One region of the Demequina ureilytica genome, then DNA from elsewhere that is predicted to be linked to it. Evidence: predicted binding sites of a transcription regulator. Region 1 holds the regulator's gene; each other region holds the start of a gene.

What was found. The regulator LexA, encoded in region 1, represses DNA repair genes until DNA is damaged. The targets are predictions, from matches to a motif close to TCGAACANNTGTTCGA.
Region 2: ACNI3K_RS09570 (Rv2578c family radical SAM protein) is a predicted target of LexA. The motif match lies at 6,368-6,383, and genes of this name have one in related genera.
Region 3: ruvA (Holliday junction branch migration protein RuvA) is a predicted target of LexA. The motif match lies at 6,523-6,538, and genes of this name have one in related genera.

What each region holds. Positions count from the first base shown of each region.
Region 1 is NZ_JBLZIE010000002.1:95,440-105,870, reverse strand. It holds gene ACNI3K_RS07240 (ATP-dependent DNA helicase) at 1-510, shown strand, start outside; gene ACNI3K_RS07235 (hypothetical protein) at 616-843, shown strand; gene lexA (transcriptional repressor LexA) at 901-1,614, opposite strand; gene ACNI3K_RS07225 (LysM peptidoglycan-binding domain-containing protein) at 1,799-2,188, shown strand; gene nrdR (transcriptional regulator NrdR) at 2,277-2,735, shown strand; gene ACNI3K_RS07215 (DEAD/DEAH box helicase) at 2,745-4,799, opposite strand; gene serA (phosphoglycerate dehydrogenase) at 4,889-6,085, opposite strand; gene ACNI3K_RS07205 (matrixin family metalloprotease) at 6,185-6,982, shown strand; gene ACNI3K_RS07200 (HelD family protein) at 7,023-9,236, opposite strand; gene ACNI3K_RS07195 (PAC2 family protein) at 9,444-10,367, shown strand.
Region 2 is NZ_JBLZIE010000003.1:29,494-39,924, reverse strand. It holds gene ACNI3K_RS09595 (Nramp family divalent metal transporter) at 1-1,394, opposite strand, end outside; gene ACNI3K_RS09590 (YnfA family protein) at 1,549-1,878, opposite strand; gene ACNI3K_RS09585 (O-acetyl-ADP-ribose deacetylase) at 1,900-2,406, opposite strand; gene ACNI3K_RS09580 (phosphodiester glycosidase family protein) at 2,456-3,346, opposite strand; gene ACNI3K_RS09575 (cation:proton antiporter) at 3,343-5,082, opposite strand; gene ACNI3K_RS09570 (Rv2578c family radical SAM protein) at 5,196-6,359, opposite strand; gene ACNI3K_RS09565 (DUF4914 family protein) at 6,590-8,503, shown strand; gene ACNI3K_RS09560 (GNAT family N-acetyltransferase) at 8,541-9,035, shown strand; gene ACNI3K_RS09555 (SulP family inorganic anion transporter) at 9,154-10,431, opposite strand, start outside.
Region 3 is NZ_JBLZIE010000003.1:379,432-389,862, forward strand. It holds gene ACNI3K_RS11225 (RelA/SpoT family protein) at 1-1,706, opposite strand, end outside; gene secF (protein translocase subunit SecF) at 1,781-2,866, opposite strand; gene secD (protein translocase subunit SecD) at 2,863-4,776, opposite strand; gene ruvB (Holliday junction branch migration DNA helicase RuvB) at 4,854-5,912, opposite strand; gene ruvA (Holliday junction branch migration protein RuvA) at 5,920-6,510, opposite strand; gene ruvC (crossover junction endodeoxyribonuclease RuvC) at 6,631-7,185, opposite strand; gene ACNI3K_RS11255 (YebC/PmpR family DNA-binding transcriptional regulator) at 7,209-7,967, opposite strand; gene ACNI3K_RS11260 (hypothetical protein) at 8,048-8,422, opposite strand; gene ACNI3K_RS11265 (winged helix-turn-helix domain-containing protein) at 8,422-9,039, opposite strand; gene pdxT (pyridoxal 5'-phosphate synthase glutaminase subunit PdxT) at 9,100-9,684, opposite strand; gene ACNI3K_RS11275 (NUDIX hydrolase) at 9,681-10,205, opposite strand; gene pdxS (pyridoxal 5'-phosphate synthase lyase subunit PdxS) at 10,222-10,431, opposite strand, start outside.

The DNA.
Region 1 (10,431 bases):
CACCGCGCCGGACAGGCGGCGGCGGAGGCGATGCGGGAGCGGCTCGACGTCCCGGTCATGTACCAGCTCGACGACCAGCTGCCCACGCTGGTGGAACGATTCCGGGAGGATCCACGCGCGTGCCTGTTCGGGTCGACGTCCCTGTGGCAGGGGATCGACGTGCCCGGACCCACGGCATCCTTGGTGGTCATTGACCGTATCCCGTTCCCGCGGCCCGACGAGCCGATCTCGCAGGCGCGCACGGAGGCCGTGGCGCGGCGAGGCGGGAACGGGTTCATGGCGGTCGCGGCGACCCACGCCGCGCTGCTGCTCGCGCAGGGCGCCGGGCGGCTGATCCGGTCCTCGGGAGACCGCGGAGTGGTCGCCGTGCTGGATTCGAGGCTCGCGTCCGCCCGCTACGGCGGATTCCTCGCACGCTCGATGCCCGCGCTGTGGGGGACCACTGACCGCGGCACCGTGCTGGAGGCGCTGCGTCGGCTCGACGCCGCGGCGCGCGACCGCGGTGAATAGGGTGGCGTGCGCGGCCCCCAGGCGCGGGTGGCCGTACGCTGGGTTCGCACCATTGCAACATCGAACGACGGCATGACCGCAGCACTCACCGGAGGTGGAGCCACGATGACCGACACGAGCCCGTCCGAGGAGTTCGTTCGCGGCCAGGAAGCCGAGCGTGAGCGCTTCGCGGAGTACCTCGCTCACTTCGAGGCAGGCTCGCGCCGCATGGCGGACGAGGCGGAATCGGAGGAGTCGCGGGTCTACCAGACCACGATCGCGAACTCGATGAACGCGATGCGCCGCGCGATCAAGGGCGGCTTCCACTGGCAGGACGGCTGGCGCGAAAAATAGCGCCGATGCGCGGGGGGCACCGGCCCGTCCGCCGTCTGCGTGGTGGGGCCAGCGGCGCTAGACGCGCCGCATTACCGACACGACCTTGCCCATGATGCGGGCGTGCGTGCCGTCGATCGGGGTGTAGCTCGGGTTATGCGGCATCAGCCACACCTGGCCGTCCTTGCGTCGGAAGGTCTTGACGGTGGCCTCGTCGTCCAGCAGCGCCGCCACGATGTCGCCATTGTCCGCCGTGGGCTGACGGCGCACGACGACCCAGTCGCCGTCGCAGATCGCCGCGTCCACCATCGAGTCGCCCACCACGTTGAGCATGAACAGCTCGCCGTCGCCGGTGAGCTGCTTGGGCAGCGCGAAGACATCCTCGACCGCCTGATCCGCGAGCACGGGGCCACCGGCGGCGATGCGTCCGACGAGGGGCACCATCGTCATGCGCTCGTCCTCGATCGGGGCGGCGGGGACCGGCGTGACGACCGTCTCGGTCGACGGCGTGCCGTCGGCGCCGGGCAGCACCACCTCGATGGCGCGCGGCCGGTGAGGATCCCTGCGCAGGAACCCCTTGGTCTCGAGGGCGGAGAGCTGGTGCTTCACGGAGGAGGTGGAGGTCAGTCCCACTGACTCGCCGATCTCCCGCATCGAGGGCGGGTAGCCGCGAGACTCCACCGAGTCCTTGATGGTCTCGAGGATCCGCCGCTGCCGGTCGGTGAGTCCGCCCGATGCGCCGCCCGGGAACTGGTGGATGGTGGCTCCGCCCTCGCCGGTGCGCTCGTCCATGACTCCTCCTCGCGGGCCTGGCCCGTCTCCTTTGTCAGACCTCGGTGATGAGGTGACACCTATGACGCTAGGCCACCCCGGCGCCGAAATCAAACATATGTTCGAGCGTGTCTTGCTTGACAGGACCCCAGGTGCTACAAATAGAACAAGTGTTCGACGAACAGGTGTTCGAATGGAGGATGACATGACTGCATATGCGATTTCCGCTCCTGCGACTACTGGAGTGAGCGTGCGGCGGGTTGTGAGCGTCCGCCCTCTTCCCACCGCTGCGGGCCGCGCGCGCCGGACAGTGCTGGCTGCGGTGCTCGTGCTAGCCGTCGCGGCGCTGGTGGCGCTGCTCGCCCCCCGGGCGTTCGCCGGCGATGAGGTGTCCGAAATGACGGCATCGGGGAACGTGGCCTTCGACACCTACACGGTCGCTCAGGGCGACAGCCTGTGGTCGATCGCGACCACGATGACCGGCCCGGGCGAGGACGTCCGCGACACCGTGGCCGAGCTGCAGACCCTGAACGCGATGGGCGACTCCTCGCTGCGCGCGGGCGAGCAGATTTACATCCCCGCGCTCGAGAGCTGACTCTCGCGCGCTAGGTCACGATGGCTGGCGCAGCGGCACCTACCCGCGCGGTCGTGGTCGGGTGTGGCTTCCGTGGGAGAGTAGTGCCATGCACTGCCCCTTCTGCCGCAACCCCGACTCGCGAGTCGTCGACTCGCGCACCTCGGACGATGGTTCCTCGATCCGACGCCGGCGCGAGTGCCCCAACTGCGGCAAGCGGTTCTCGACGCTTGAGATCGCCAGCCTCACTGTGCTCAAGCGCAGCGGGGTGGCCGAGCCCTTCAGCCGCGACAAGGTGGTGGGCGGCGTGCGCAAGGCCTGCCAAGGTCGGCCGGTGAGCGACGACGACCTCGCGCACCTCGCGCACAAGGTCGAAGAGGCGATCCGTGCCTCGGGCCAGGCGGAGATCGATGCGACCGACATCGGTCTCGCGATCCTGCCGCCACTGCGCGAGCTTGACGAGATCGCGTACCTGCGCTTCGCGAGCGTCTACCAGGACTTCAACAGCCTCGACGACTTCGAGGCCGCGATCGCTCGCCTGCGCACCGAGGACGCCTCGGACTCCTGAGGCCGTACCTCAGCGCTTCTTCTTGGGTCGGGGCTTGCCGCTGCGGCCAGTCGCCGGAGCTCCCTTGCCCTTCTTGCCCGCCTTCTTCGCCGACGGCTTGGCATCCGGACGCCCGGGCCGCTGAGTTCCCTCGGGGTCTTGGAGCGCGCGACGGCGCTCGGCACGCGGTGCCAACCGCTCGCCGTCGGAGCGTGGTCCAGCACCCGAGCGCTGTCCCTGAGCGCGTGACGAGCGTTCGCCGCCGTCGCGCCCAGCCGTGCGGGAGTCGGCACCTCGCCCAGTGGCCCTCCCCTGCGAGGGAGCGCTACGACCACGCTTGTCGGGCTGCTTGTCGCCCCGGTCGGGAGTGCGCTCATCGCGGCCCCGGCTGGGGCGCTCGTCGCGCGTGCGATTGGGCCGCTCGTCGCGGCCCCGGCTGGGGCGCTCGTCGCGCGTGCGATTGGGCCGCTCGTCGCGGCCCCGGCTCGGACGGTCGTCTCGTGCACGATCGTCGCGGGCACGCCCGGTGCTCTCACCGCGACCGCGCGTGAATCGCTCGTCTCGGGCGCGGCCGGGCTCTTCGAGGCGCTCGTCGCGCTTGCGCTTGCCGGAGGTCCCGCCTGACTTGCGTGCCCAGCTGTCCCTGCTCTTGGGAGAGCGCTTGGCCCATCCCTCGGGCTTGCGAGCCGGGCGTCCGCTCTTCTCGCTGGCCTCTGCCGCTGCCTGTGCCGGCGTGCTAGAGCCGCGGTCGCCCAGGCGCTGCTCGCGCAGTGCCAGCTCACGCTCGCGGGCCTGAAGTTCACGCTCGCGCCGCTCCAGCTCGTGGCGTGCCTTCGCACTCTCGTGCTGGGGCGTGGGTGCGGTGTCTGCGGCGCGCCCGTGGGTGGGGCGCCGTCCCCGGTCGCCTCGCGAGGGACGTGCTGAGCGCGCGCCGCGTTCGGGCCGAGAGTCACGCTTACCGCCGCTGATCACCGGTTCCGGCACGGGCACCCCGGAGGGCTCCTGTGCGCCGGTGAGCTGAGCGAGCGTGGTCAGCGAAGCGGCGTCGTCGCCGCGCAGCGAGGTGATGGTCGCGTCGACCCCTGCACTGTCCATCAGTCCCTCGACGGTGCGCCGCTGGTGGGGAAGGGCAAGGGTGACGACCATGCCCCGTTCGCCTGCGCGTGCGGTGCGTCCGGCGCGATGCGTGTAGTCCTTGTGGTCCGCGGGCGGGTCCATCTGCATGACGAGGTCCACGTGGTCGACGTGGATACCCCGCGCGGCGACGTCCGTCGCGACGAGCACCGGAATGGTGCCCGCCCGGAATCCCGTGATCGCGTGGTTGCGCTCGGCTTGAGACTTGTCGCCGTGCAGCGCAACGGCGGTCACTCCCGCATCACGCATCTGAGCGGCGATGCGGTCGCAACCTAGCTTGGAGCGCACGAACACGATGGTGCGACCGTCGCGCGCAGCCACGCGGGTCGCGAGCTGGTACTTCGCGTGCGGGGGCACGTGGAGCACGATGTGACTCATCTCGGAGGCATCGTCGTCGCCGCCCGTGACGTCGTGTCGCGCGGGGTCGGTCATCGAGGTGGAGACCAAGCGGTCGACGTCGCCGTCGAGGGTGGCGGAGAAGAACAGTCGCTGAGCACCATGGGGCACCCGCTCCAGGATCTCCTCGATCTCGTCCATGAAGCCCATCTGCGCCATGTGATCGGCCTCGTCCAGCACCACGATCCGCGTCTCGGACAGGTCAGCGTGCCCGCGTCGCACCAGGTCGGCGAGCCGGCCGGGGGTGGCGATCACGAGGTGGACGCCACGCTCGATCGCGAGGATCTGCTTGGACATCGACAGTCCGCCGGCCACCAAGCGCAGCGACACGTGCATCGAATGCGCATAAGGCTCGAGCGCGTCATTGACCTGCATGGCGAGCTCGCGGGTGGGAACCAGCACCACGGCGCGCGGCCGGTGCGGCGTGGCCCTGCCAGATTCGGCGAGCTGCGCGATAGCGGGGAGCCCAAAGCCCAAGGTCTTGCCCGATCCCGTGCGGGCGCGAGCGAGGACGTCTCGCCCGGCCAGCGCATCGGCGATCGTGGCCGACTGAATGGGGAAAGCCGTCTCAAGGCCCGCGCTCTCGAGCGCGGAGACCAGGGCCTCGGGGAGACCGAGGCTGCGGAACGGGACGCCGGCGGCGGCTATGAGAGCACCCGCAGCCGCACAGTGCCGGGCATGGCGCCCAGCGCAGCGACCGCATCGTCCGTCAATCCGGCCGCGACGTCGGTGACGACGTAGCCGAGCTCGCCACGGGTGGCGAGCAGCTGTCCCTCGATGTTCACGTCGTGCTCCGCGAGCTCGCGGTTCACGGCCGCGAGCACGCCAGGGATGTTCTCGTGCAGGTGGGCGATCCGGTGCGCGCCCTGGGGCAGCTCGAGCTGGAGGTTGGGAAGGTTGACGCTCAGCGACGTCGAACCCGTCTCGAGGTAGTCACGGAGCCGTGTGGCGACGAAGATGCCGATGTCGCGCTGCGCCTCCTCGGTGGAGCCGCCGATGTGGGGAGTGAGGATGACGTTGGGGATGTCCTGAAGGGGAGAGGTGAACGGGTCGCCCTTCTTCTTGGGCTCCTCCGGGAACACGTCGATCGCCGCGCCGCCGATGGCGCCGGACTCGAGGCCCTCCTTGAGAGCGTCCACGTCGACGATGAATCCGCGCGAGAGGTTGAGGAACAGTGCGCCGGGCTTCATCGCCTCGAACTGCGCACGGCCGAAGAATCCCTGGTTTCCTGCCCGCCCATCCACGTGCAGCGTGACCACGTCCGCTGCCTGCAGGAGCGACTCGAGGGTCGGCATCCGGGTCGCGTTGCCGAGAGCGAGCTTCTCCGCGGCGTCGTAGAAGATGACGTTCATGCCCAGCGCCTCGGCCACCACGGACAACTGAGAGCCGATGTTGCCGTAGCCGACGATGCCGAGCGTACGGGTGCGGATCTCGTGAGCGCCGTCGGCGCTCTTGTTCCACACCCCCTCGTGCATCAGTCGGTTGTGCACCGGCAGGCGGCGGGTCAGCGAGATCATCTCGGCGACGGCCATTTCCACGACGGACCGGGTGTTGGAGAACGGCGCGTTGAACGCGGCGATGCCCCTGCGTGCGGCCGCAGCGAGGTCGATCTGGTTGGTGCCGATCGAGAAGGCTCCCACCGCGCACAGCGACGGTGACGCCGCGATCACCCGCTCGGTGAGCTGGGTCTTGGAACGGATCCCGAGGATGTCGACGCCCGCGAGGGCGTCGATCAGCTCGTCCTCGTCCATGGCACCGCCATGGGACTCGACGGACACGTCGGCAGCCTCGAGGATCTCGGTGGCTCGGGGAGACAAGTTTTCTAGGAGAAGTGCGCGCACGTGCCGAAGTATCTCGCACTCGCGGCGGTGTTACCAACTCCATACCGCGGCGCGGCTCTCGGAGGGTGGGAACGGCCCTCGTCATGGCAGGCTATCGCCATGAGAACTCTTGGTCGCCTAGCGGTTATCGGGCTGGTAGGCGGCGTGGCGATCGTGGGCACCGCGTATGCGACGGGTTTCGATCTGGCGCAGTGGCAGCACATTGGCAAGGCGCGCAACGTGCTCGTCGTCGACGGCGAGCAGATCCGTATCCCGGTTCCGGACGGGCCGTCGGAGCGGAGGGCCGCAAGCCTGCCGGTCACCACCGACGGAGCCCATGCCTTCATGTTCGAGGAGAGCGAGCAAGGTCCCACACGCTACGACCCCTGCCGCATGCTCGAGTGGACGCACAACCCTGAGGGGATGCCCGAGGGCGCCGAGCAGCTCGTGCAGGATGCCGTCGCCGACGTCGCGCGGAACTCGGGCCTCGCGTTCGAGTATGTCGGCCAGACGGATGAGGTCGCCGGTTTCGACCGCCCGCTGTTCCAGGAGCGCTACGGAGAGGGATTCGCGCCCATCATCGTCGGGTGGTCGACCGAGGAGCAGACACCGGACCTGGCTGGTTCCGTCACCGGCCTGGGTGGGTCGAGCTCGGTCAACGGCGCGTTCGGCGAGCAGCGGTTCCTTGCCGCCGGCGTCGTCGTGCTCGACACCGAGGATGTCGCGGACCTGATGGAGTCGCGCCGCGGAACCGCGCTCGCGACGGCCGTCATCATGCACGAGCTCGCGCACGTGATCGGCCTCGCCCACGTCGAGGACCCGACCGAGCTCATGAACGATGAGAACAGCATGCTGATCACCTGGGGCCCGGGCGATCGGGCGGGGCTGGCCATCGCCGGATCGGGTCCCTGCCAGTAGCGTTCCGGCCTGCCAGACGGCCGATGCGCGCAGGCCGGCCTCAGCTCAGTCCGGCGGGCAGCTCCTCGGCATGGACGATCTCGAGGCGGCGCGTCGGGCGGGTGAGCGCCACATACAGGTCGCCGGGCCGCGGTGCGATCGCGGCGGGCTCGACGACCACGGCCACGTCGAACTCGAGGCCCTTGGTCTGGCGGGCCGTGTGCACCTCGACCTCGACCGAGCTGTCGACCTGAGTCGCCGCCACGGCCTCGCGGACCTCGCGCGCCATCGCGTCGGGCACGATCATGGCGACGAGTCCACCCTCGCCTTCCGCCATCGACTCCGCGTGCTGCGCGGCGAGCCGTGTCGCAGCGGCGACCACCTCGCTGGCGTCGTCGACACGTGTGGTAGCCATCGCATCATCCAGCTCGCGGGCGGCTCGCAGCTCGCTCACGGGCAGTCGCGCGGCGGCCGCGAAGCGTTGAGCGGCGTCCGCGACGGCGGCGGGGATCCGGTAGGAGATGGTGAGCTCGCGCATCTGCCAGGACTCGCCGAACAGCGGGTCCATCGTCTCGGGCCACCAGCGGGTGCCGGCGGCCGAGGCGACCTGCGCCACGTCTCCCACAATGGTGAAGGAACGCGTGGGGCAACGCCGCAGCAGCATGCGCCACGCCATCGGCGACAGCTCCTGAGCCTCGTCGACGACCACGTGCCCGTAGGTCCAGGTGCGGTCCCTGATGGCCCGTTCGGCGACGGACATGCGCGCCTCGCCGCCCTTCATCCGCGCCGCGAGGGACTCCGCCGTGACCATGCCGTCTCCGCCGAACGTGTCGAGCACGGAGCGCGCGTAATCGAGCTCCTCCTCGCTCGCCTCGGCGCGCGCGGCACGGGGCGCGTCTCCGGGCAGGTCACCCAGCAGCTCGGCCGCCTCGTCGAGCAGCGGGATGTCGGCCTCCGTGAAGGGGGCCGATGCGGGCCGGAGCAGGAGGTCTCGCTCGTCCTGGTCGAAGGCGCGGGCGGCGTAGTCGAGGAGGTGCGGCTTCGAGAACAGGTCGCGCAGCAGCTGGGCGGGGGAGACGGGCAACCAGCACAGGTTGAGTGCGACCCGGACCGCCTTCGAATCCAGCACGTCGCGCTGGAGATCGAGCCTGTCATCGGCGTCGAGGTGGGACTCGAGCTGCTCCATCAGCTGCGTCGTCAGGCGCGAGATCATGTCCTTCGCGAACGCGGCGCGGGCATCGTTGTGGGGGCGGCCCTCGCGCCTGGCGCGCGACTGGGCCTCCTTGACGTCGGACCGGCGGATCACGATGGTGCGCCCATCGATGCGGACCTCTTGGTCTGACTTCGGGACGCGCTGGCGCTCGCGCACCGCTTGCCTGATGACGGTCGACATCTCGGTCCGCCCCTTGATCGCGGCGGTGGCATCGGGCTCGATGCCCGTGATCGGCACCCCGCGGACCAGCCCCGCGAGGGTGGTCGACACGGCTCCGGTCTCGCCGAGCGAGGGGAGCACGTGATCGATGTAGCGCAGGAACTGACGCGAGGGCCCGATCATCAGCACGCCGCGCTTCTCGAGCTGCTCGCGGTGGTGGTACATGAGGAAGGCGGCACGGTGCAGGGCGACGGCGGTCTTGCCGGTGCCGGGTCCGCCCTGGACCACGAGAGCGCCCGTGAGCGGGGCGCGGATGACCTCGTCCTGCTCGGTCTGAATCGTCGCGACGATGTCGCCCATCCGGCCCGTGCGGCGCGCGCCCAGCGCGGCCAGCAGCGCGCCCTCGCCGGCGAGTCCCTCGTCGAGGCCCGCCTCGTGCAGGCGGGCCACATCGAGAACGTCGTCCTCGACCGCCACGACGGTCCGGCCGCGGGTGGTGAGGTGGCGACGATTGACGACGCCGCCGGGGTTCGCGGCGGTCGCGGCGTAGAACGCCTGCGCAGCCGGCGCCCGCCAGTCGGTCAGCAACGGCGCGTGGTCGGCGTCCGAGAGCCCGATGCGGCCCACGTAGAAGCGCTCCCCATTGTGGAGGTCGAGCCGGCCAAAGCACAGTCGGTCCTCGACCGCGTCGAGCTGCATGATGCGGTCCTCGTACAGAGTCGCGAAGGAGTCCCGCTCGGAACGGTTCTGCGGGGACCCTGAAGGGCCCTCGCGGCGGATGCCCGCGAGCCGACGTCCCGCCTCGTCCCTCACCTCGTCGAGGCGCGCATACAGCGTGTCCACCACGTGCTGCTCTGCATCCAGTCCGCGGCGCTCCGCGGCAAGGGTGCGGTCGTCGTGCATCGGCATACCTCTCGTCGCTCCGGGGCTCCCTGCCCGAGGCAGTCATCCATTATCCCCGCCACCGCGTCTGCTCGCTACCACCTACAGGCCGCGATGTCGGAACTCTCCCCAGCCCTCGCATCGGCCACTGACCGCGGTTTCGCGGTCAGCGTGAAGACGGGCGAGACGAGGGGTGCGCGCCTGCACGCGTGGGACACTGGATGAATCATGGATACCCCACTCGTCAGCTGGAACCCCGACGGCGTCGACGCATGGACGACCACCGCGCCCACCGAGGGTGCGGTGCTCGTACACTCGCTGCGCGGCTTCATCGACGCCGGGCGCGCGGGCGCCCTTGTGTCGCAGCACATCCTCGACGAGTCGGAACCGGTGAGGGTCGCGAGCTTCGACATCGATCAGCTTCTCGACTACCGGTCGCGCCGTCCCGAGATGACCTTCTCGCTGAATCAGTGGACGGAATACGACGAGCCGCACTTGGACGTGGACATGGTCCATGACGCCGAAGGCCGGCCGTTCCTGCTGCTGCATGGCTTCGAGCCGGACATTCGCTGGGAGCACTACATTCGTGCCGTGCGGGAAATAGTGGAGCGCTTGGGTGTGGAGCTCACGCTCGGCACCCACGGCATCCCCATGGCCGTGCCGCACACGCGGCCGCTGACGGCGACCGTGCACGGCACGCGTCAAGATCTACTGCCCGGCACGCCGAGCGTGTTCGGCACAGTGACGGTGCCCGCGAGCGCGCAGAACCTCATGGAGTACCGGTTCGGCCAGTGGGGGCTCGCGGCGATCAACGTCGCCGTGCACGTGCCGCACTACCTCGCGCAGTCGTCCTTCCCGCAGGCCGCGCAGAAGGCGATCGAGGAGATCGAGGGGATCTCTGGCCTCGCGCTCGAGTCGGATTCCCTCGACGAAGGCGCCGCGAGAGCGGCCGAGGAGATCTCTCGTCAGACCTCCGAATCGGAGGAGGTGCAGGCGCTCGTGCAGCAGCTGGAGGAACAGTACGACGCCTATCTGGAGCAGCGCGACACCGGCATCGCGATGGACGGTCCGCTGCCTTCAGCGGAGGAGATCGGTGCCGAGTTTGAAAAATTTCTTGAGCAACATCGCCAAGATCCTCCCCCTGGGCCGTAATCCGTGTCATGCTAGTGGTGGTTGCAAGAACGTAGTGTGCAAGAACCGGTCTGTTCAGACCCGG
Region 2 (10,431 bases), on a different contig from region 1:
GTGATCACGATCAACGCCACGTTGAGGGCGACGATGGCCGTCACCACGAGCCAACCCACAACACGCAGCGGCATTCCGGAGGCATGCTCCCCCATCACGGATCTGTCGCTCGTAAGCCGCACCAGCGGGATGAGCGCGAAGGGAATTCCCAGACTCAGCACCACCTGGCTCAGCACCAGCGCCCAGGTGGGGTCGACCCCGAGAGCGATGACCACGAGCGCGGGCACGAGGGTGATGAGGCGGCGGGTCAGCAGTGGGATGCGCTTATGCAGCAGGCCGCCCATGATCACAGCGCCTGCGTACGCGCCCACTGACGTCGCGGCGAGTCCAGAGGCCAGCAGCCCCACGGCGAAAACCACGCCGATGACGGGGCCGAGGTTGGCCTCGATCGCCGCGTGCGCCCCCGCGATGGTGTCCGTCCCGCTGACGCCGCGTAGCGACGCCGCCGCGAGCAGCAGCATCGCGATGTTCACCGAGCCCGCGATCACCAGCGACCACAGCACGTCGAGCTTGGTGGCGCGCAGCAGCACGGGCAAGCGGTTGCGGGTGGCGCCGGCGCCCGACTCGTTGGCGCGAGAGACGGCAGCGGCGCGGCTGGCGCGCGAGAGGTCCCGAGAGGACGGGTCGGCGACGGGGCGCGGCTCGGCCCTGACGGCGGCGTTGTCCGCACCGGGCTCACCCGGGAGGTGGCGGTCGCGAGCCAGCGCCGAGTGCAGATAGATCGCGTGCGGCATGACGGTGGCGCCCAGCATCGACGCGGCGAGCAGCACCGTGCCCGAGTCACCGAACCGTGGTACCAGGCCGCCGGCGGTCTCGCCCCAGTCCACGGGCGACACGAACAAGCCCGCGAGGAAGCCGATGGCGATGATGGCAAGGAAGCCGATGATCACGAACTCGAACGGCCGCTGCCCCTTGCGCGAGTGGACCGCGAGCAGCACCATCGACACCGCTCCGGTGATGAGCCCTCCCCACACCAAGGGCAGGCCGAACAGCAGGTTCAAGGCGATCGCGCCGCCGATGACCTCGGCCAGGTCGGTGGCGGCCGCGACCACCTCCGCCTGCCCCCAGTACGGCAGCCGGCTACGGGTGCCGAGCCGGGCTCCGAGCAGCTCGGGAAGCGAACGGCCAGTCACGAGGCCGAGCTTGGCGCTCAGGTACTGGATCAGCACGGCCATGGCATTCGACACCACGAGGACCCACACGAGCAGGTAGCCGTACTCGGCGCCCGCAGTGAGGTTGGCGGCGACGTTGCCCGGGTCGACGTATGCGACAGCGGCCACGAAGGCGGGGCCGAGCAGCATCCACAGGCGGTGCTCAGGACGACGCTTGGCGGAGCGCGTGGCCTCCCCCGTGGCCGGCCCCTCGCGACGCGTCGGAGGCGGAAGTTTCGGCATACCGAACAATCTAACACCGCAACTTCGGCATACCGAAACACTTGGTGCCGGCGGGCCGTTCAGCGGAAACGCGCGGCGGGTGCGGCGAGCGCAGCGGGCGCGGCGGGCGCGACCAGCGTGCGAGCTGGCGCAGCGCAGTGTGGGCGGGGCTCGATCAGCGCGGGGCGAGCATCATGATGCCCGCGCCGATGAGGCACAGGCTCGCGCCGGTCCAGTCCCACACGTCGGGCTTGAACCGATCGACCACGATGCCCCACGCGAGCGACCCCGCGACGAAGATGCCGCCATAGGCCGCGAGGATCCGGCCAAAGTGCGGGTCCGGCTGGAACGTGGCGATCACACCGTAGAGCGCCAGCGAGACGACGCCGAGCCCCACGAACACCGCTCCGCGATGTTCACGAATCCCCTGCCACACGAGCCACGCGCCGCCGATCTCGGCGATCGCGGCCGCGATGAACAGGAAGACGACCCGGGCAACATGCATGGGCCAGACGCTACCAGCGGCTCAGTCCTCCAGGAGCGCTTGGTAGAGCGCGTACTCATAGTCGGAATAGGTGCAGAACGTCACCTCGCGGATCGACGGATGCTCCTCGACCGCCGCGCGCACCGCCGTGACCGCCACCTCGGCCGCGCGATCCTGGGGGAAGCCGTACGTGCCCGTCGAGATGCCGGGGAACGCGATGGTCGACAGGCCGTGGCCTGCGGCGAGCGCGATCGAGTTCCGGTAGCAGGCGGCGAGCACCTCGGCCTCGCCGTGGCCGCCGCCGCGCCAGAAGGGACCCACGGTGTGGATCACGTGCGTCGCGGGCAGCTGATATCCGCCCGTCATCTTCGCCTCGCCGGGCTCGCAGCCGCCGAGCTCGCGGCACTCGTCGTGGAGCCCTCGGCCGGCGACACGATGGATCGCGCCGTCCACCCCTGAGCCCCCGAGCAGGGTCTCGTTGGCGGCGTTGACGATGGTGTCCACGGCCAACGTGGTGATGTCGGCCTGGATCACGGTGAGCTCGGTCATGTCCCCAGTCTCACCCGAATCGTGCGGCGCCGCAGGTCGGCCCCAGCAGTCACGGCGCGGGCCGGGCCGTGATGACGCCGGCGTAGGGGCCCGACAGTGCGCCCGGCTCGTCCATGCCCGTGACCCAGATGTCGGAGATCTGACCGTCAAGGTACAGCGCATCGTCCATGCCGAGTTCGTCTCGGAACAGCGTCGCGAAGTCCCACAGGTTGGTCACGCCCCACGACATCGCCAGCGCCACGCTCGAGCCGTCGGGGCTCACCCCGACGCCGGATCTCAGCGCCAGGTTGTCTGACCCCTCCCGGAACTCCGGGTGCACGTCGCCGTCGAGCACGAGAGCGGGCCCCGACTGCGTCGCGTGCACCACGCCGGCCGGCTCGTACTCGGTGCTGTTCACCACGGTCGCCGTGCCGTCGTCGCGGACCGCGAAGACCGCGTTCGGCATGAGGTGGAAGTTGCCGCCGCCCTCTGAGAGGTTCAGCCCTACCTTTTCCTCGCCATCGCTCACCAGCAGGCCGCCGGGCACCACCTCGGGGGTGAAGATGCCGGCGTTGGTCGCCACGGCGACGGATGGGTCGGCTTCGATGACATCCGCGAGCATGGTCCCGCCTGGCTCCCAGTCGACACGCACGTCCCACTCGTCGAGCGGCAGGGTCACCACCAGGTAGTTCCGGCCAGCGTGCTCGACCATCTCGGCGTCCACCATGTCGGCATCCACGATCTCGGAACCACCGGCCGATGCGCCAGTCGAGTCCGGCGTCGGTGACTCCTGCGGTGCGGGCCGGGTGGCGTTGGGCCCCGGCTCTGCGGTCACGGTGACGCGCGGCGTGGCGGGCGAATCGGCGCTGCACGCCGCGAGTGTTAGCGCCATCAGCGCGATCGAGAACGACGCCCCGGCGCGTCGCGCGGACGGCACGGCACCCAAGCCCCGACCGCTCACAGTTCGAGCCGAATCTGTTCGGCATCCAGTTGAGCGAGCGCCGCGGCCAAGGCGGCGGAACTGAACGCACCAATGGCCCGCACGTCTAGAAGCGCCTCGCGTTCGGCTCTGATGAGGGCGATCCTGTGGTCGCGATCCTCGTCCGCGGCGGTAGATTCGGACGAGACGGGGAAGCCCTGGTCATCGGTAGGGCTGACGGTGTCCGGATCGGCTCGGTCGACCTCCTCGGCGGCCCTGCGGCCTCGTGACCTCGCGCGGGTTTCGCGCAGGTGCTGTCGCTCGTCCTCGACGGCGGCGTCGAGCACCTCCCGCAGGCCCGCGGACTCGACCGCAAGCTCCTCGGGGGTGGCGGCGCGCGCGGGCCTGAGTAATTGCAGCATCCACGTCATGGTGCCGCCCTGAATCGCCAGCGAGCCGATGGCCACCAGGTAGGCGATCAGCACCAGCAGCGAGCGGCCGGGCGTGTCGCTCGGCAGTGTCTGGGCCGCGGCGACGGTAACGACGCCGCGCATGCCGGCCCACACCATGACCCCGCCCTCGCGCGGTCCAAGGGGCGAGTGGAGCAGGAGACCGTGGTCCGCGCCGGTCTGTGCGATCCGCTGCTTGACCTCTTCGACGCGTGACTCGTGCGCGATCGCGGGTCGGCCACGGCGCAACCAGCGGGCCGCGCGTCTCGCGGCACCCGCCGCGGGACCGGGCTGTCTCAGCGCCCTGCGCAGCCGGGGACGGAGTTGCTGCGACCGCCGTGCCGCGTACCGCTGGACGACGAGTAGGGGTGCCACGAAGGCCGCACGGGTGACAAGCACGGCGACGAGCACGAGGCCTGCGGCACCGAAGGCGAAGAGCACGCCGAGGTCGTCCTGGCTTACGTCCTCGATAGTGTCGAGGAGTTCGAGCCCCAGGATCAGGTAGATGGCCCCCTCAAGCATGAGCTCAGCGGTGTGCCAGTTCTGCTGATGAGAGCGGCGGACCTGAGGAGAGAGCCGGCGAGCGGCGCCGTTGCCGCTCACGAGGCCCGCCACGACGGCAGCGACGAGGCCGGAGGCGCCCACCGCGTCGGTCGGCAAGGACGCGAGGAACGGCACCGCGAACGAGAACACGGTGGCAGCGGTCACGTCGGTCATGCGCGAACGCACCCACAGGCTGATACGGCCGACGATCCAGCCGATCACCACCGCGAGCACCATCGACACCACGAACTCCACCGCGACAGTCCACAGGCTGACGGCCGATGCGGTCGCGGCCACGGCGGCCCGCAGCAGCACGAGCGCGGCCGCGTCGTTGAAGAGGCTCTCCCCCTCGAGCAGCGCCACCAGCCGCGGCGAGACGCCCTGTCGCTTGACGATCGCCGTCGCCACCGCATCGGTGGGGCTTACGATCGCGCCGAGCGCGAACGCCCAGGGCCAGGACAGGGCCGGGAACATCCAGTAGAAGACCGCGCCCATGAGGACGGTGGTGAGGATCGTGAGCGCCACCGACAGCGCGCCGATGGAGCGGAAGTCGCGCCGGAAGTCGGTGGCAGGCACGGAGACTCCCGCCGCGTACAGCAACGGAGGGAGCACGCCGGCCAGGATGAGCTGCGGGTCGACCGAAATCTCCGGGCCGAAGGGCAGCAGGCTCGCGCCCACGCCCAGAGCGACCAGAACCAAGGGCGAGGCGACCCCCAACCGCGGGCTGAGCACCGTGGTGAAGGCGATCGCGACCAGCGCGACGACGCCGACACCCAAGAGCTCCACGCGCCCATCGTAGGCAACGCCAGTGCCTCCGAACTGCGACGCGGCACCGCACTGCACGGGCGAGATGCTTGCTTGGCCGTCCGTCCGTGCGCGGCACGTACGGGTGCGGTGGATCAGAAGAGCGTGGGCGCCGCCTGGTCCAGCTCGGCGAGGTTGGCCCGTGCTCCGTTCCCACCAGAAATCGGAGAATTCGCGGTGCGCCGCCACTCCCCCTGGTCGTCCCTGGCATCGACGCGCCGAGCCGGGGCCGCCGGTCCGGGCGCAACGCCGGGAGCGGCCGCGACGCCAGCAGACGTCCCCATCGACCCGGTATTGGGGTCCTCGGGGGCGCGCGCGAGGCCGTGCGCCTCGATCAGGGGCTTGATGCGGGCGGCGAGCCAGCGCCGGTACTCCTTGGGCGCGTATGCGCCGTCCCCGAACAGCTCGCGGTACCGCGGGGTCAGGTCCGGCCGGTGTGTGTTGAGCCACCGCGCGTACCACTCCTTGACCCCCGGGCGCAGGTGCAGGGCGGTGTAGGCGACGGAGGTCGCGCCCGCGGCCTTGATGCGCGCAAGGGCGTCATCGAGGTGCTCCTCGGAGTCGGTGAGGAACGGCAGGATCGGCATCATGAACACCGCGACGTCGAATCCGGCCTCGGCTGCGGCCGTCACGGTCGCCAGCCGCGCCTGAGTGGTGGGCGTGCCCGGCTCCATGGACTGCTGGAGCTCGTCGTCCGCGATGGCGATCGACATTGCCAGGTCGACGGGTACCTGAGTCGCCGCCTCGGCCAAGCGAGGCAGGTCCCGGCGCAGCAGCGAGCCCTTGGTGAGGATCGACAGCGGGGTGCCCGACTGCGCGAGAGCGTCGATGATCCCGGGCATGAGCTTGTAGCGGCCCTCGGCGCGCTGGTACGGATCCGTATTGGTGCCGAGCGCCACGTGCTCGCGGGTCCAGGACTTCTTGGCGAGGTCCTTCTTCAGCGCCTCGACGATGTTGATCTTGACGATGAGCTGGTTGTCGAAGTCCTTGCCCTCGTCGAGCTCCAGGTACTTGTGGCTGGGCCGCGCAAAGCAGTACACGCACGCGTGCGAGCAGCCGCGGTAGGGATTGATGGTCCACGTGAACGGGACCGCGGCGGACTGGCCTACTTTGTTGAGCGCGCTCTTCGCGAGCACCTCGTGGAAGACCATCCCCTCGAACTCTGGGGTGCGAACCGAGCGCACCAAGTTACCCATCCGTGCCAACCCGGGAAGCGCATCGGCGCTCTCCGCCGTGACCGCTTGACCGTCCCATCGCATGCCCCCATTCGAACACGTGTTCGAGGAGCCGTCAAAGACCCCACACGCGCGTGTTGCGCGCATACGCCTGGCCTCCCCCGCATCGGCCGCTGGGACGAAGGTCCCTTGACCCAACCTTGACGAACGCCATACTCGAAACAGGGCGACCCCGCGCCGAGAGCACCAACACCGTGAGACCGAATGCTGTGACACCGAATGCCGTGACACCCCCAACCGCGCGAGGAGCCACCATGACCACCGCCACCACCGCCACCGCGCTGAGCGACGTCGCGCTCGCCGATGACGTCCGCCGCGTGCTCGAGACCGCGCGATCCGTCACCGTGCCCGCGACGCGCGCGGAGTTGTACGCCCTCGCGCTCGGACCCGACGGCGGACCGGAGTTCTCTGTCGAGTACGACGTCGACGGCGAAACCGTCGTGGAGGCAAGCGTCACCCGCTGCCGCAACGGCCTGGCGGTCAACTACCCCGAGGACTACATGCGCCGGCGCGATCCGCAGTGCATGGTCATCGCGGATTCGCGGCCCACGGACAAGACGCGCTTCGCGGACAGGTTCGGCCACGGATTCGGGGACACCCGCGCCGACACCATCCAATGGCTCGCACGCCAGGACCTGGTGGTGGTGCCGTTCAAAGCCGGCGGGCCGGTCTACGGATCGCCCTCGCTCGCCATCGTGCCCGCCAACGCCGCGTTCTTCGCCCTCGCCCTGGTGGACCTGCAGGGATGGGTGACGCTCGACGATCTCGGTCCCTTCGAGCCGCGCTCGATCCTGTACGTGGCTCCCCCGTTCCGTCACAGCCACTTCGACGGACGCCAGGTCGTGGTGCACGACCGCTCCGAGACGCTGCACGAGATCTTCGCGTACAACCTCTACCCGGGACCCAGCGCCAAGAAGGGCGTGTTCTCGGTGCTGCTCGACATCGGCGAGGCCGAGGGCTGGATCACCGCGCACGCCTCGTCCGTCCGGGTCACGACCCCGTACGACAACGACACCGTGGTCATGCACGAGGGCGCCTCCGGCGGCGGCAAGTCAGAGATGTGCCAGGACCTGCGGCGCGAGGACGACGGTCGGATCCTGCTGGGCGCGAACGTCGTCACCGAGGAGCCGTACTACATCACGCTGTCCGAGACCTCGGACCTGTCCCCCGTCACGGACGACATGACGCTGTGCCATCCCGCAGTTCAGGACGGCAGCGGACGCATGGTGGTCGCGGACGCGGAGGACGGCTGGTTCGTGCGTGTGGACAACCTACGCACCTACGGCGAGGACCCGCACCTCGAGCGCGCGGTGATCCATCCCGACGCTCCCCTGGTGTTCTTCAACATCCACGGGGTGGCCGATGCGACGGTGCTGCCGTGGGAGCACACCCTCGACTCGACGGGCAAGCCGTGCCCCAACCCGCGCGTGGTGATCCCGCGCCGGATGATCGAGGACATCGTCGACGTGCCCCAGCCGGTGGACGTGCGCACCTTCGGCGTGCGGATGCCTGCGTGCACCCGCGAGGCCCCCAGCTACGGGATCATGGGACTCGCGCACTTTGCGCCCCCGGCCGTCGCGTGGCTGTGGCGGCTCGTGGCCCCGCGCGGCGACAAGAACCCCTCGATTGGCGAGGCGGCCGATGCGCTCGAGCGGCTCGAGCACGGCGGCATGGTCTCGGAGGGCGTGGGCTCGTACTGGCCCTTCTCCACGGGCACCAAGGTGGCGGCCGCGAACCTGCTGCTCGACCAGCTCGTCACGTACGACCGCACGCGCTACGTCCTGACGCCCAATCAGCACATCGGCGCGTACCGGGTGGGCTTCTCAGCCGAGTGGCTGACCCGCGAGTGGCTGGCGCGCAAGGGCGGTGGCCGCATGCGTGCGGAGCAGCTCGAGCCCGCGCGGTGCTCGCTGTTCGGCTACACCCCCAAGCAGATCACGCTCGACGGTCAGCCGGTGCGGCGCACGCTGCTGCGCCCCGAGATGCAGTCGCAGGTGGGGGTCGAGGCGTACGACGAGGGCTGCCGGATCCTCACGGGCTTCTTCAAGGCCGAGCTCGAGCAGTTCCTCACGCCCGACCTCACGGAACTGGGCCGCCGCATCATCGAGACGTGTCTCGCGGACGGCAGCGTGCAGGACTACGAGGCGCTGACGCCCACGTACCTGTAGGCGGGCACGTTCTCGCCGTCCGGCTTACGCTCGGAGCATGGCCGATGCGCGTGCCCGGGGTTCGTTCGATGTGCGCCTCGCGTCTATCGCCGACGCGGGCGTGTTGGCGCGAGCGCTGTGGGACTTCAACACCGAGTTCGACGACCCCGTCGACGACGTCGACGTGCTGGAGGCGCGGCTGCGGCGACTGCTGGCGGGATGCGGATTCTGGGCGTTGGTGGCGACCCTCGTGGCGGGCGAGGAGCCTGCGGGCTTTGCGACGCTCGCAATGCGCGAGTCGGCGATGAGCGATGGCACCGTCGCCTACCTCGAGGACCTCTACGTGGCACCCCAGCTGCGCGGCCGCGGCATCGGGAGCGCGCTGTTGGCGCGACTGTTCGACGAGGTGGATCGGCGCGGGATCGCGATGGTGGAGGTCGGCGTCGACGAGCCGGACGTGGACGCGCTGAGGTTCTATGAGCGGCACGGGTTCGTCCACCGGGATCCCCACACGGGCGACCGCGCGTACTACCTGTACCGAGAGATGGGCTGACGCGTCCCTGAACGCACCGACGGCGCGGCGCCGACGGTGTTCGTCAGCGCCGCGCCGTGCGGGTCATGCGGGTACGTTGCTGGGTCGCTCGGGTCTGGGGCCCTGGCGGGCTGGCAGCCTAGTGGCCGCCGCCCAGGTTCCCGGCGAGCAGGTCCAGTCGGGTCTGGGTGTCCTCGTTCGCTCCCACGATCGTCACGGACTTGCCCTTCTTCGCGTACTTGTGGCGCACGGCGTCGAGGGCGGCGACGGTCGACGCGTCCCACACGTGCGCCCCGGAGATGTCGATGACGATCTCGTGCGGATCGCCCGTGTAGTCGAACTGGTAAATGAGGTCGTTCGAGGACGCGAAGAACAGTTCACCCTCGACCGCGTAGACGCGCTGGTCGTCATCGTCGGAGGCGTCCAGCCGGGTCACGGTGGTGAGGTGCGCGATGCGGCGAGCGAACAGCACCATCGCGGTGAGCACTCCCACGCCCACACCGATCGCGAGGTTGTGGGTCCACACGGTGACGACGACGGTGGCGAGCATGACGGCGGTCTCCGACTTGGGCATCATCTTCAGCGTCCCGGGGTGAACCGAGTGCCAGTCGAAGGTGCCGACGGCGACCATGATCATGACGGCGACCAGCGCGGCCATGGGGATCGTTGCGACGATGTCGCCGAGTCCCACGACCAGGATCAGCAGGAACACTCCCGCGAGGAAGGTCGAGATGCGGGTGCGGGCGCCCGATGCCTTCACGTTGATCATGGTCTGGCCGATCATTGCGCAGCCGCCCATGCCGCCGAAGAAGCCGGTGACGATGTTCGCGGTGCCCTGACCCCAGGTCTCGCGGGTCTTGTTCGAGTGGGTGTCGGTGACGTCGTCCACGAGCTTCGCGGTCAGCAGCGACTCGATGATTCCCACGAGGGCCATCGCGATCGCGTACGGCGCGATGATCTGCAGCGTCTCGAGGTTGAAAGGCACGTCAGGGATGAACAGGCTAGGCAGCGATCCCGGCAGCTCGCCCTCGTCGCCCACCGTGGGCACGTTGATGACCGCAATGATGGCGGCGGCCGTGAGGAAGACGATGGCGACCAGCGGCGCGGGCACCACCTTGGTCCAGCGCGGCATCAGCACCATGATCACGATGCCGACGGCGACCATCGGGTAGACGGCCCACGGCACGTCCGTGAGGTGCGGGATCTGCGACATGAAGATCAGGATCGCGAGGGCGTTGACGAAGCCGACCATGACGGAGCGCGGGATGAACCGCATCATCTTGGCGACACCGAGCAGGCTCAGCACGATCTGGAGCACGCCCGCCAGGATCACGGTGGCGATGAAGTAGTCGAGTCCGTACTCGCGGGCGACGGGGGCGATGACCAGGGCGATCGCGCCGGTGGCGGCGGAGATCAT
Region 3 (10,431 bases), on a different contig from region 1:
ACGGCATCGACCATGCGAGCGACCACGTCGCCCGCCTGCTCCTTGTGCTCGCCGATGGCCGCGTACAGCGTCTCGACATCCTCGTAGTGCATCTCCTTGGCCAGCGCAAGCAGCGTCGACTTCGACATCAGGCGCTGCATCGGCAGGTGCTGACGACGAATCGCGCGGGCGAGCATGTCCCGGCCCGTCTCGATCGACTCCTCGCGGCGCTCACGTGTGAACCACTGACGGATCTTGTTGCGCGCGCGAGCCGACTGGACGAAGTCGAGCCAGTCCCGTTTGGGGTGTGCGTTCTCGTCCGAGGTGGTGAGCACGTCCACCGTGTCGCCATTGTCCAGCGTCGTGTCCAGCGGCACCAGCCTGCCGTTCACCTTGGCACCGATGGTCTTGTGGCCCACCTCGGTGTGCACGGCGTACGCGAAGTCGACGGGGGTGGCGCCCTGGGGCAGCGCCAGCAGCTTGCCGCGGGGGGTGAAGACGTACACCTCGGCGCGCGAGATCTCCCCACGCAATGCGTCGAGGAACTCCGTGGGGTCTGCGGTCTCCTGCTGCCAGTCGGCGATCTGGCGCAGCCAGCCCATGTCGTTGCTGCCCCCGCCGGTGCCGCCGCCGCGCTCCTTGTAGCGCCAGTGCGACGCCAGGCCGTACTCGGCGCGGCGGTGCATCTCGTGCGTGCGGATCTGCAGTTCGACGGGCTTGCCGCTGGGGCCGATGACGGTGGTGTGGAGCGACTGGTACAGGTTGAACTTGGGCATCGCGATGTAGTCCTTGAAGCGGCCCGGCACCGGCTGGTACCGCGCGTGCATCGCGCCTAGCACGGCGTAGCAGTCCCGCACCGATTCGACCAGGATGCGCATGCCCACCAGGTCGTAGATCTCATTGAGGTCGCGGCCTCGCACGATCATCTTCTGATAGACCGAGTAGTAGTGCTTGGGACGCCCGGTGATGACGCCCCGAATCTTCATGTTCTTGAGCTCGGTCTCGATCTCCGCGCGGATCTCCGCCAGGTAGCGCTCACGCTCGGGAGCACGCTCGGCGACGACGTCGACGATCTCCTGGTAGATCTTCGGGTACAGCGTCTTGAACGACAGGTCCTCGAGCTCCCACTTGATCGCGTTGAGGCCCATGCGGTGAGCCAGCGGAGCGTAGATCTCGAGAGTCTCCTGGGCCTTGCGCCGCGCACTCTCGGGCGAGACGTGCTGCCAGGTGCGGGCGTTGTGGAGCCGGTCCGCGAGCTTGAGGAGCAGCACGCGGATGTCCTTGGCCATCGCCACGACCATCTTGCGGACGGTCTCCGCTTGCGACGCGTCGCCGTACGAGACCTTGTCCAGCTTGGTGACGCCGTCCACGAAGGACGCGACCTCGTCGCCGAACTCGTCGCGGATCCGGTCCAGGGGGTGAGTGGTGTCCTCCACTACGTCGTGCAGCAGCGCCGCAGCGATCACCGTCTCCGGCAGCCCCATGTCCGCGATGATCTGCGCCACCGCAATGGGATGGATGATGTACGGCTCACCACTCTTGCGCTGCTGCCCCTGATGCGCCTCGTCGGCGATCCGGTACGCCCGCTCGATCATCCCGGTCTTGGCGCGCGGATACATGCGCCGGTACGTGTCCAACACACCGTCGATGGCCGTCGGCTCCTTCGCCGGCCGGCGCAGGAACGCGAGCGGTCCCGTGGGCGGCGACGACGAGCGGGTCTCCGTCACTCAGGCCTCCTTCACGGTTCGCGGACGCGTACGTTCCACTGCAGGAGGCCCAGTCTACTGTCGGCCCAAGGGGGCTAGTGGCGGCCCTTGCGACGCGGCTGTGCCTGAGTCCCCCGGTGCTCGCCTGGCTGCAGCGCACCCACCTTGACGGTGCCGTCCTCGCGCGTCACCACCTCGGACTCGCCGGACTCGCGCATCGCCAGCACCTTGGCCGTGTGCTCCTGGATCCGGGTCTCGCGGCCACGGAACGCCACCTCCAGCGGGGTGGCGACGAACACGGACGAGTACGTACCGACCGCCATACCGACGAACAGCGCCAACGCGATGTCCTTCAGCGTGCCTGCACCCAGTAGGAACGATCCGATGAAGAGGATCGCGCCCACGGGAAGCAGCGCCACGACGGACGTGTTGATCGACCGGACCAGCGTCTGGTTGACGGCGAGGTTCGCGAGTTCGGCGTACGTGTAGCGGTTCTGAGCGGTCAGGTCGTGGGTGTTCTCCTTGACCTTGTCGAACACCACCACCGTGTCGTAGAGCGAGTATCCGAGAATCGTCAGGAACCCGATCACGGACGCCGGCGTCACCTCGAAGCCCACGAGAGCGTAGATGCCGACGGTGAACAGCAGGTCGTGCAGCAGTGCCACGATCGCCGCGGCCGCCATGCGCCATGCACGGAAGTAGAGCGTGATGACGGTGAACACCAAGAGCAGGAAGACCACGAGCGCCTGGAGCGCGGCGTTGCCCACCGACTCGCCCCACGTGGGGCCGATCTGGTCAAAACTGATGTCATCCGTGGAGATGCCGTATGCCTCGGCCAGCGCGGCGCTGAGCTCTCGCTGGTCGGCGTCCTCCAGAACGCCGAGCTGAACGCGGATGTCGTTCTCGCCGAGCACGCTCACGCGCGGCACCTGTGCGGCGTCCACCTCAGCCACCGCATCTTCGGCGAGCAAGGTGTTCGTGTCATCGACGTCCGCAAGCACGTACTGGGTGCCGCCGGTGAAGTCGATGCCGGGGTTCAGGCCCTTGCCGAGCAGCAGTCCGAGCGCCGCCAGCATCAGGACCGCGGAGGCGATGAAGAACCGGGCGCGGTTCTGGACGATCGGGTAGGTCTTCTCTCCCGAGTGGAGCCTGTTGCCCCACGTGCCGAGGTTCGAGCTCATCGCACATCCCCCTTTGCATCGTCGTCCGGTGATCGGGGCGCATCGGCTCCCCCGACGGTGGCGGGTTCGCCGGTCTGCTCGGCGCGACGCGCCGCCGCCTTGCGCTCCGCGAGCGTCAGGCCGTCGTCACTGGCGACCGTGGCCGAACCAGAGCGCACGCGGCCGCGTCCCTTGTACAGGGCCTCACGGCCGAGCTGGCGCGGGTCGAGCCCCGACCAGCGGTGACCCTCGCCGAAGAACTTGGTGCGGGCGAGGAGGACCATGAGCGGGTGCGTGAACAGGAACACCACGAGCACGTCGAGCAGCGTCGTGAGGCCCAGCGTGAACGCGAAGCCCCTCACGCCGCCCACGGCGAGCGTGTACAGGGTGACCGCTGCGAGCAGCGACACCGCGTCCGAGGCGAGGATCGTGCGGCGTGCGCGCCGCCAGGCGTGGTCGACGGCCGAGGTCAACGACCTGCCCTCGCGCAGCTCATCGCGGATTCGCTCGAAGTACACGATGAACGAGTCCGCGGTCACACCGACGGCGATGATCAGGCCCGCGACGCCAGCCAGCGACAGCCGGTAGCCGATCCCCCACGACAACAGGGAAATCACTCCCAGCGTGGAGCCTCCGACGATGATGAGCGACGCGATGGTGACGAATCCGAGAGCGCGGTACTGGAACAGCGAGTACGCGAACACGAGCAGTAGCCCGATTGCTCCGGCGATCAGGCCCTTCTCGAGCTGGTCGGCACCGAGAGTCGCGGAGATCTGCTGGTTGGACTGCACCTCGAGGCTGAGCGGCAGCGCACCGAACCTGAGCTGATTGGCGAGCTGCTCCGCCTGGTCCTGCGTGAAGCTTCCGGTGATGGAGGCCTCGCCGTTGGTGATGCGGGACTGCACGGTCGCGTTCGAGATGACCACGCCGTCGAGCACGATCGCGAACTGGTTGCGAGGCTCCTCAAGATTGATGAGTCGCGTGGTGACGTCACCGAACTTCTCGGCGCCCTCGCTGTTGAACTGCAGGCGGACCTCGAAGCGCCCGGTCATCGTGCCGGTCTGCGAGGTCTCGGGCCCGCTGGTGGCGGTCGCGAGGTCGTCGCCCTCGACCTCCACAGGTCCCATCGCAAGCTTGCCGGCGCCGAACTCGGCGCACGCCACATAGCCGGAGTCGGGGTCGCCCATCGTGCGGCCGGACCAGTTCTCGGGGTTCAGGCAGTTCAGCGACTCGTATTCCGAGATCACGTCTTCGGTGAGCCATGCGAACGAGGAGGGGTCTTCGGGCTCCGCAGCCGCGTCCCCGGGGGCAGCCGTCGCGGCAGGCGTCGGCTCCGTCTCCGGCTCGGTGGTCGGTTCGGCCGATGCGGTGGCGTCGGCTCCGGTGACGACGTTCGCCACTTCCGAGGCAGTGGGCGACGGCTCTGCGGTGGGCTCGGGCGATGCGCTGGGGCTCGGGTCCACGAGGTCGGCCGCGCCAGGCACAGGGGTCGGCTCCGCGCTCGGGCTGGTGGCGGGCAGGTCCTCGCTGAGCGGCGCCGGGTCGCCGACGAGCAGCACCGGACGGAACTGCAGCTGAGCGGCCTGCGACACGAGGTCGATGACCTCGTCGGACGGATTGCCCGGCAGACCCACGACGATGTTGTTGCCCTGGGTGGTGATTTCCGCCTCGGCGACACCGGAAGCGTCCACGCGGTTGCGGATCACCTCGACGGCCTGCTCCAGGTCGGTCTGCTCGATCTCCTGCTCAGCGCCCTCGTCGAGCACTGGGGTCAGGATGATCTGGCGACCACCCGCGAGGTCGAGCGCGAGGCCCGGGGTCCACGATGCGTTGCCCGTCAGGGCACCGCCGGATAGCAGCCCGAAGATAGCGATCAGGATCGCTCCGAGCCAGATCAGCGACTTACGCGCGCTCTTGGTGACTTTCGACACAGAATTCCTCACGATTAGAGATGCTCATGAGAGCCTTGGCGATTCTAGGGGGCAAACGCATCCGCGTCGAACCACCCTCAGTCGAACAGCCTCCCGCCGGGGGCTCCCGGACGGGCCTCGACCGGTGCCTCGAGCCCCAAGTGGGCCCATGCATCGGCCGTCGCCACCCGGCCGCGCGGCGATCGGCTCATCAGTCCCTCGCGCACGAGGAAGGGCTCGGCGACGGTCTCGACAGTCTCGGGCTCCTCGCCCACGGACACCGCGAGCGTCGACAGGCCCACCGGGCCACCGCCGAACCGCAGGCACAGCGCGCGCAGCACGGCGCGGTCGAGCCGGTCCAGTCCACGCTCGTCCACCTCGTACACGAGGAGCGCCTGCTGCGCAGCCGCCAGGTCGCCTTCGCCGCTGCCGTGCACCTCGGCCCAGTCGCGCACGCGCCTGAGCAGGCGGTTCGCGATGCGCGGCGTGCCGCGCGAACGCGAGGCGATCTCCGCGGCGGCGTCACCGCTGATGGGGAAGGCGAGCTTGCCCGCGGACCGGCCGACGATCTGGTGGAGTTCGTCATCGGAGTAGAAGTCAAGATGAGCGGTGAAGCCGAACCGGTCGCGCAGCGGAGCAGGCAGCAGCCCCGCGCGCGTGGTGGCCCCCACGATCGTGAACGGCGGCAGGCTCAGCGGGATCGACGTCGCACCCGCGCCCTTGCCCACCACCACATCGACCCTGAAGTCCTCCATCGCGAGGTACAGCATCTCCTCGGCGGGCCGCGCCAGGCGGTGGATCTCGTCGAGGAACAGCACGTCGCCCTCGTCCAGCGAGCTCAGGATCGCCGCGAGGTCTCCCGCGTGCTGGATGGCTGGGCCGGAGCTCACGCGCAGCGTCGCCCCCAGCTCCCCCGCCACGATCATCGCCAGCGTGGTCTTGCCTAGACCTGGAGGGCCTGACAGCAGCACGTGATCGGCCGTCGCCCCTCGGCTCACGGCGGCACGCAGCACCAACGACAACTGCTCTCGGACGGTGCGCTGGCCCACGAACTCGTCGAGGCTCGTGGGGCGCAGCGCCGCCTCGTTGGAGCGTTCGATCGCGTCCGCGTCCGCGTCGACCACACTGCCCTCCAGCGGGTCCGTTTCCTCCGTCATGCGGTCGTCAGCCACGCACGCCGCCCATCGCCTTCAGAGCGGACTTCAACGTCATCGGCACATCGGAGTCAGCGATCGGATCGGGCGCCACGTTCTCGACGGCCGCGGCGGCCGCCTTCTGGTTCCACCCGAGGGCGACGAGCGCCTCCTCGACCTGATCGCGCGCATCGGGCACCTGAGGTGAGGCCGGTCCCTGCGGCAGCGACAGCTTGCCGCCCAGCTCGAGCAGCAGCCGGGCCGCGACCTTGGCGCCGATCCCGGGCACCTGCTCGAGTGCCTTGCGGTCGCCGTCGGCGACGGCGCGAGAGAGAGAGTCGGGCGAATGGACCGCGAGCATCGCGAGGGCCAGCCGCGGGCCAACGCCCTGAACCGACTGCAGCGCCTCGAACGTGTCGCGCTCGGACTCCGCCGTGAAGCCGAACAGCGTGAGGGACTCCTCTCGCACCACCAACTGCGTGAAGAACCGCGTCTCGTGATTCACCCGGAGCTCGGACAGCGTCGCCGGCGTGGAGTGCACGAGCATCCCCACTCCGCCCACCTCGACGACCGCGGTCGAGGCGCGCACGGACAGCACCGTGCCGGCCAACTGTGCAATCACCGCGGTCTCCTTTCGAACATGTGTACGAACACGCTACGGGACGCCGACGGCCCGCGCCGCACGACTCGCCGCACGACATGCCCCACTGCGGCGGCCACCATCATCCGCGACGGCCGTGCGTCAACCACGACGCCGCGAGGCCCGCTCCGCCTCGGCCCAGCGGCGCTGCGCACCCGTCGTCGCCGCCGATCCCACGGGCGCTGCCCCGCCGCGCCAGGCGTGGGTGATCGCGATCGCCAAGGCGTCTGCCGCATCGGCGGGTCGGGGCGGCTCCGCGAGGCCGAGCACGCGCGCCACCATGAAGCCCACCTGAGGCTTCGCCGCGCGCCCATCGCCGGTCACCGCCGCCTTGACCTCGGAAGGCGTGTATAGCGCCACGGGGAGGCCGCGGCGCTCGGCCGCCAGCATCACCACTCCGGACACCTGGGCCGTCCCCATCACCGTGCGCACGTTGGCCTGGGCGAACACCCGCTCGAGCGCGACCGCATCGGGCCGATGCTGGTCCAGCACCGCCTCGAGGGCGTCGGCCAGGCGCGCGAGGCGCGCGGGGACGGCATCGCCCGCGGGGGACGTCGCCGCCTCGACATGCACCAGGCTGACCTTGCGCGCTCCCGCGGCATCGATCACGCCCAGGCCACAGCGGGTGAGGCCGGGGTCGACGCCGAGAATCCGCACGGTGTGTGAGTGGCGGACCGCCGCTACTCGGCGGCCGCCGCCTCCAGGACCTCGTCCGAGGCGTCCATGTTCGCGAAGACGTTCTGCACGTCGTCGCAGTCCTCAAGAGCGTCGATGAGCTTCAGCATCTTCTTCGCGCCGTCGACCTCGAGCTCGATCTTCACGGACGGGACCCAGGTGGCCTCGGCGCTGTCGTAGTCGATGTCCGCCTCTTGCAGCGCGGTGCGGACCGCGACCACGTCCGTCGCCTCCGAGGTGATCTCGAACACCTCGCCGTGGTCCTCGATCTCCTCCGCACCCGCGTCGAGGGCGGCCAGCATGAGGTCATCCTCAGTGACACCCGAGTCCTTCGACACAATGATCTGCCCCTTGCGCGTGAACAGGTACGCGACCGAGTTGGGGTCTGCGAGGGTGCCGTTGTTGCGCGTGAGCGCGGTGCGGACCTCCATTGCGGCGCGATTGCGGTTGTCCGTGAGGCACTCGATCAGCATCGCAACGCCATTGGGCCCGTAGCCCTCGTACATGATGGTCTCGTACTCGGCCCCGCCGGCCTCGAGACCGGCGCCGCGCTTGAGCGCCCGGTCGATGTTGTCGTTCGGCACCGAGGACTTCTTGGCCTTCTGCACCGCATCGAACAGCGTGGGGTTGCCCGCCATGTCCGCGCCGCCCGAGCGGGCCGCGACCTCGATGTTCTTGATCAGCTTGGCGAACAGCTTGCCGCGCTTGGCGTCGACAACCGCCTTCTTGTGCTTGGTGGTTGCCCACTTGGAGTGGCCGGACACGTGATGCTCCTCGACTGATCGGGTAAAGGACTGCCCGCCAGTCTAGAGGTTCACCCCGCTCCTGTACGCAAGCGGCAGGCTTAGGACAGCGCGGCGATCGCGGCCGCACCCGCAGCGCCGCATGCCGCCGCCCACACGAAGCTCGCCAACGTACCGATGATGAATCGCTCTGCAGTCTCGCCGCGCAGCGCCGGCGCGGTGTCGCGCAGCTCGGGATAACGGCCCAGGCCCTTGACGGCGATCACGACCGCGACGGCCTCGGGATGCCCGGCCATCACCGCGCCCGCGATCGCGAGCCGCTCGAGCACGCCGATCCACATGCCGCCGCGCAGCAGACCGGGCGTCTCGGTGCCCGGCTCGACGCGTCGCAGGAGCCAACCGATCAGCGGCGCGCCGATAACCGCGGCCACGGCAAGCGACGTCACCACCACGCCGGCTTGGGCCAGGAACGTCATCACTCGTCTCCCGTCGTTGCGGCACGCGCCAGCAGCGTCGCGGCCACCGGCCGCGCCCGGCGCTCCTCATCCAGCATCGCAGAGGTCACGCGCTGACTCACGGCCTGCTCGGAGATGCCGAGCCGAGCGGCGATGTCCCGCTGCGTCGCCTCGGGCCCCAGCAGATCGGCGACCTCCCACCCGGCGGCCGAGCGGCGTCGCACGACTGCGGCCAGCAGTTGCAGGATCGCCGTCGCTCCCTCGCCTGCCTCGTCATCCTCGCCGGACACCACCACAGGAACGGACTCGGACCTTCCACGCGCTCGTTCCACAGCCTGCCGCGCGTGAACGAACGCCGCACCGGAGCTCGCACGCGCGCTCGCCCCCCAGGGCTCGTTGACCGGCCCAGCACCCACCCCAACGGACCACTCCCCCAGTCTCATGAGGTGCAGGGCAAGGTCGACCGCAGGGTCGGCATGCGTGAGCATTATCTGAACCTCGTCGCCGACGGTGCGCTCGAGCGGGAGAGCGATCTCGTCCGCCCAGCGCTCGGCCCACGGAGCCAACTCGGTCATGAGCGACTCGACGCGGTCGCCCTTCTCGGTGCTGCCGCGCTGATCAGCGGTGACGACGAACATTCTTCAAGGTTAGGGCCTTGATGCCGATAGATCAAGGCTCTGGCCTAGATCGTGAGGGGCTCAGAGCTGTGCGAGCAGCAGCTCGTGCACACGCGTGTCCGAGGATATCTCCGGGTGGAATGCCGTGGCGATCACCGCACCGTGCCTCACGGCGACGGGGTGCCTCTCACCGTCGGGGCCGGTGGCCGTCGCGAGCACCTCGACGCCCTCGTCGTACTGCTCGACCCACGGCGCGCGAATGAACGTCGCGTGCATGGGACTGCCGTCGAGCTCCCACACCAGGTCGACCTCGGCGGAGTCCACCTGGCGACCGAAAGCGTTGCGGCGCACCGTCATCGGGATTCCACCGAGCGTCTGCTGCCCCTCGATGCCGTCCCGTAGGTCTCGCGCCAGCAGAATCATCCCGGCGCAAGATCCGAGCACGGGTAGGCCCGCGTGGATGCGCTCGACGAGCCCGTCGCGCAGGCCGAAGGCCCGCATGAGCTTGTCCATAGTGGTGGACTCCCCGCCTGGGATGACGAGGCCGTCCACGGCATCCAGCTCGCTCAGACGCCGCACCTTCACCACGTCTGCGCCCAGACCGTCAAGCATCACATGATGCTCCCTGAAGTCGCCCTGCAGCGCGAGCACTCCTACCGTGGTCATTCGCCCACTTCTCCTAGATCGATCGTGTGGCCGTCCCACACTAGAAAAGAGTCCCAGTCCGCCCGCAGCTGCGCGGGGAACACCTCGATGGGAGCATCGCGCAAGTCGGTCGCGGTCATCCACTGCACTGCATCGATGGTCTCGCGCTCCACCTCGGTCCACTCCTCCGCTGTCCGCGCCCGCGCATCGGCATCCGCGAGCCGTCCCACGAAGATCTCCTCGTACTGTACGTACGGCCGCGACGCGAAGTCGAACATCGCCGTGCGGGTCCAGACGGGACCGGACAACTCATGCTCTTCGAGCACCCAGCCAGTCTCTTCGGCGAGCTCGCGCACCGCGGCGGCGCGCATCGTCTCGTCTTGCTCGAGGCCCCCGCCCGGCGTGAACCAGAACGAGCGTCCCGTCGCGTGTGGGTCGTGTCCCCGGACCATGAGCACCCGCGGCACGGCAGGATTCGAGTCGTCGACGAGCAGCACCCGCGCGCCACGGCGCGCGATGCGCCGGGCGGCCGATGCGCTCACGTGACGTGCGGTCGAGTCACCAGCCGCGCTCGGCGAGACGGTGGGGCTCGGGCTCTTCCTCGACGTTGATGCCCACCATCGCGTTGCCCAGGCCGCGCGAGACGTCCGCGATCACGGCGGGGTCGTCGAAGAACGTGGTGGCCTTGACGATCGCCTTGGCACGCTCGGAAGGATTGCCGGACTTGAAGATCCCGGATCCCACGAACACGCCCTCGGCGCCCAGCTG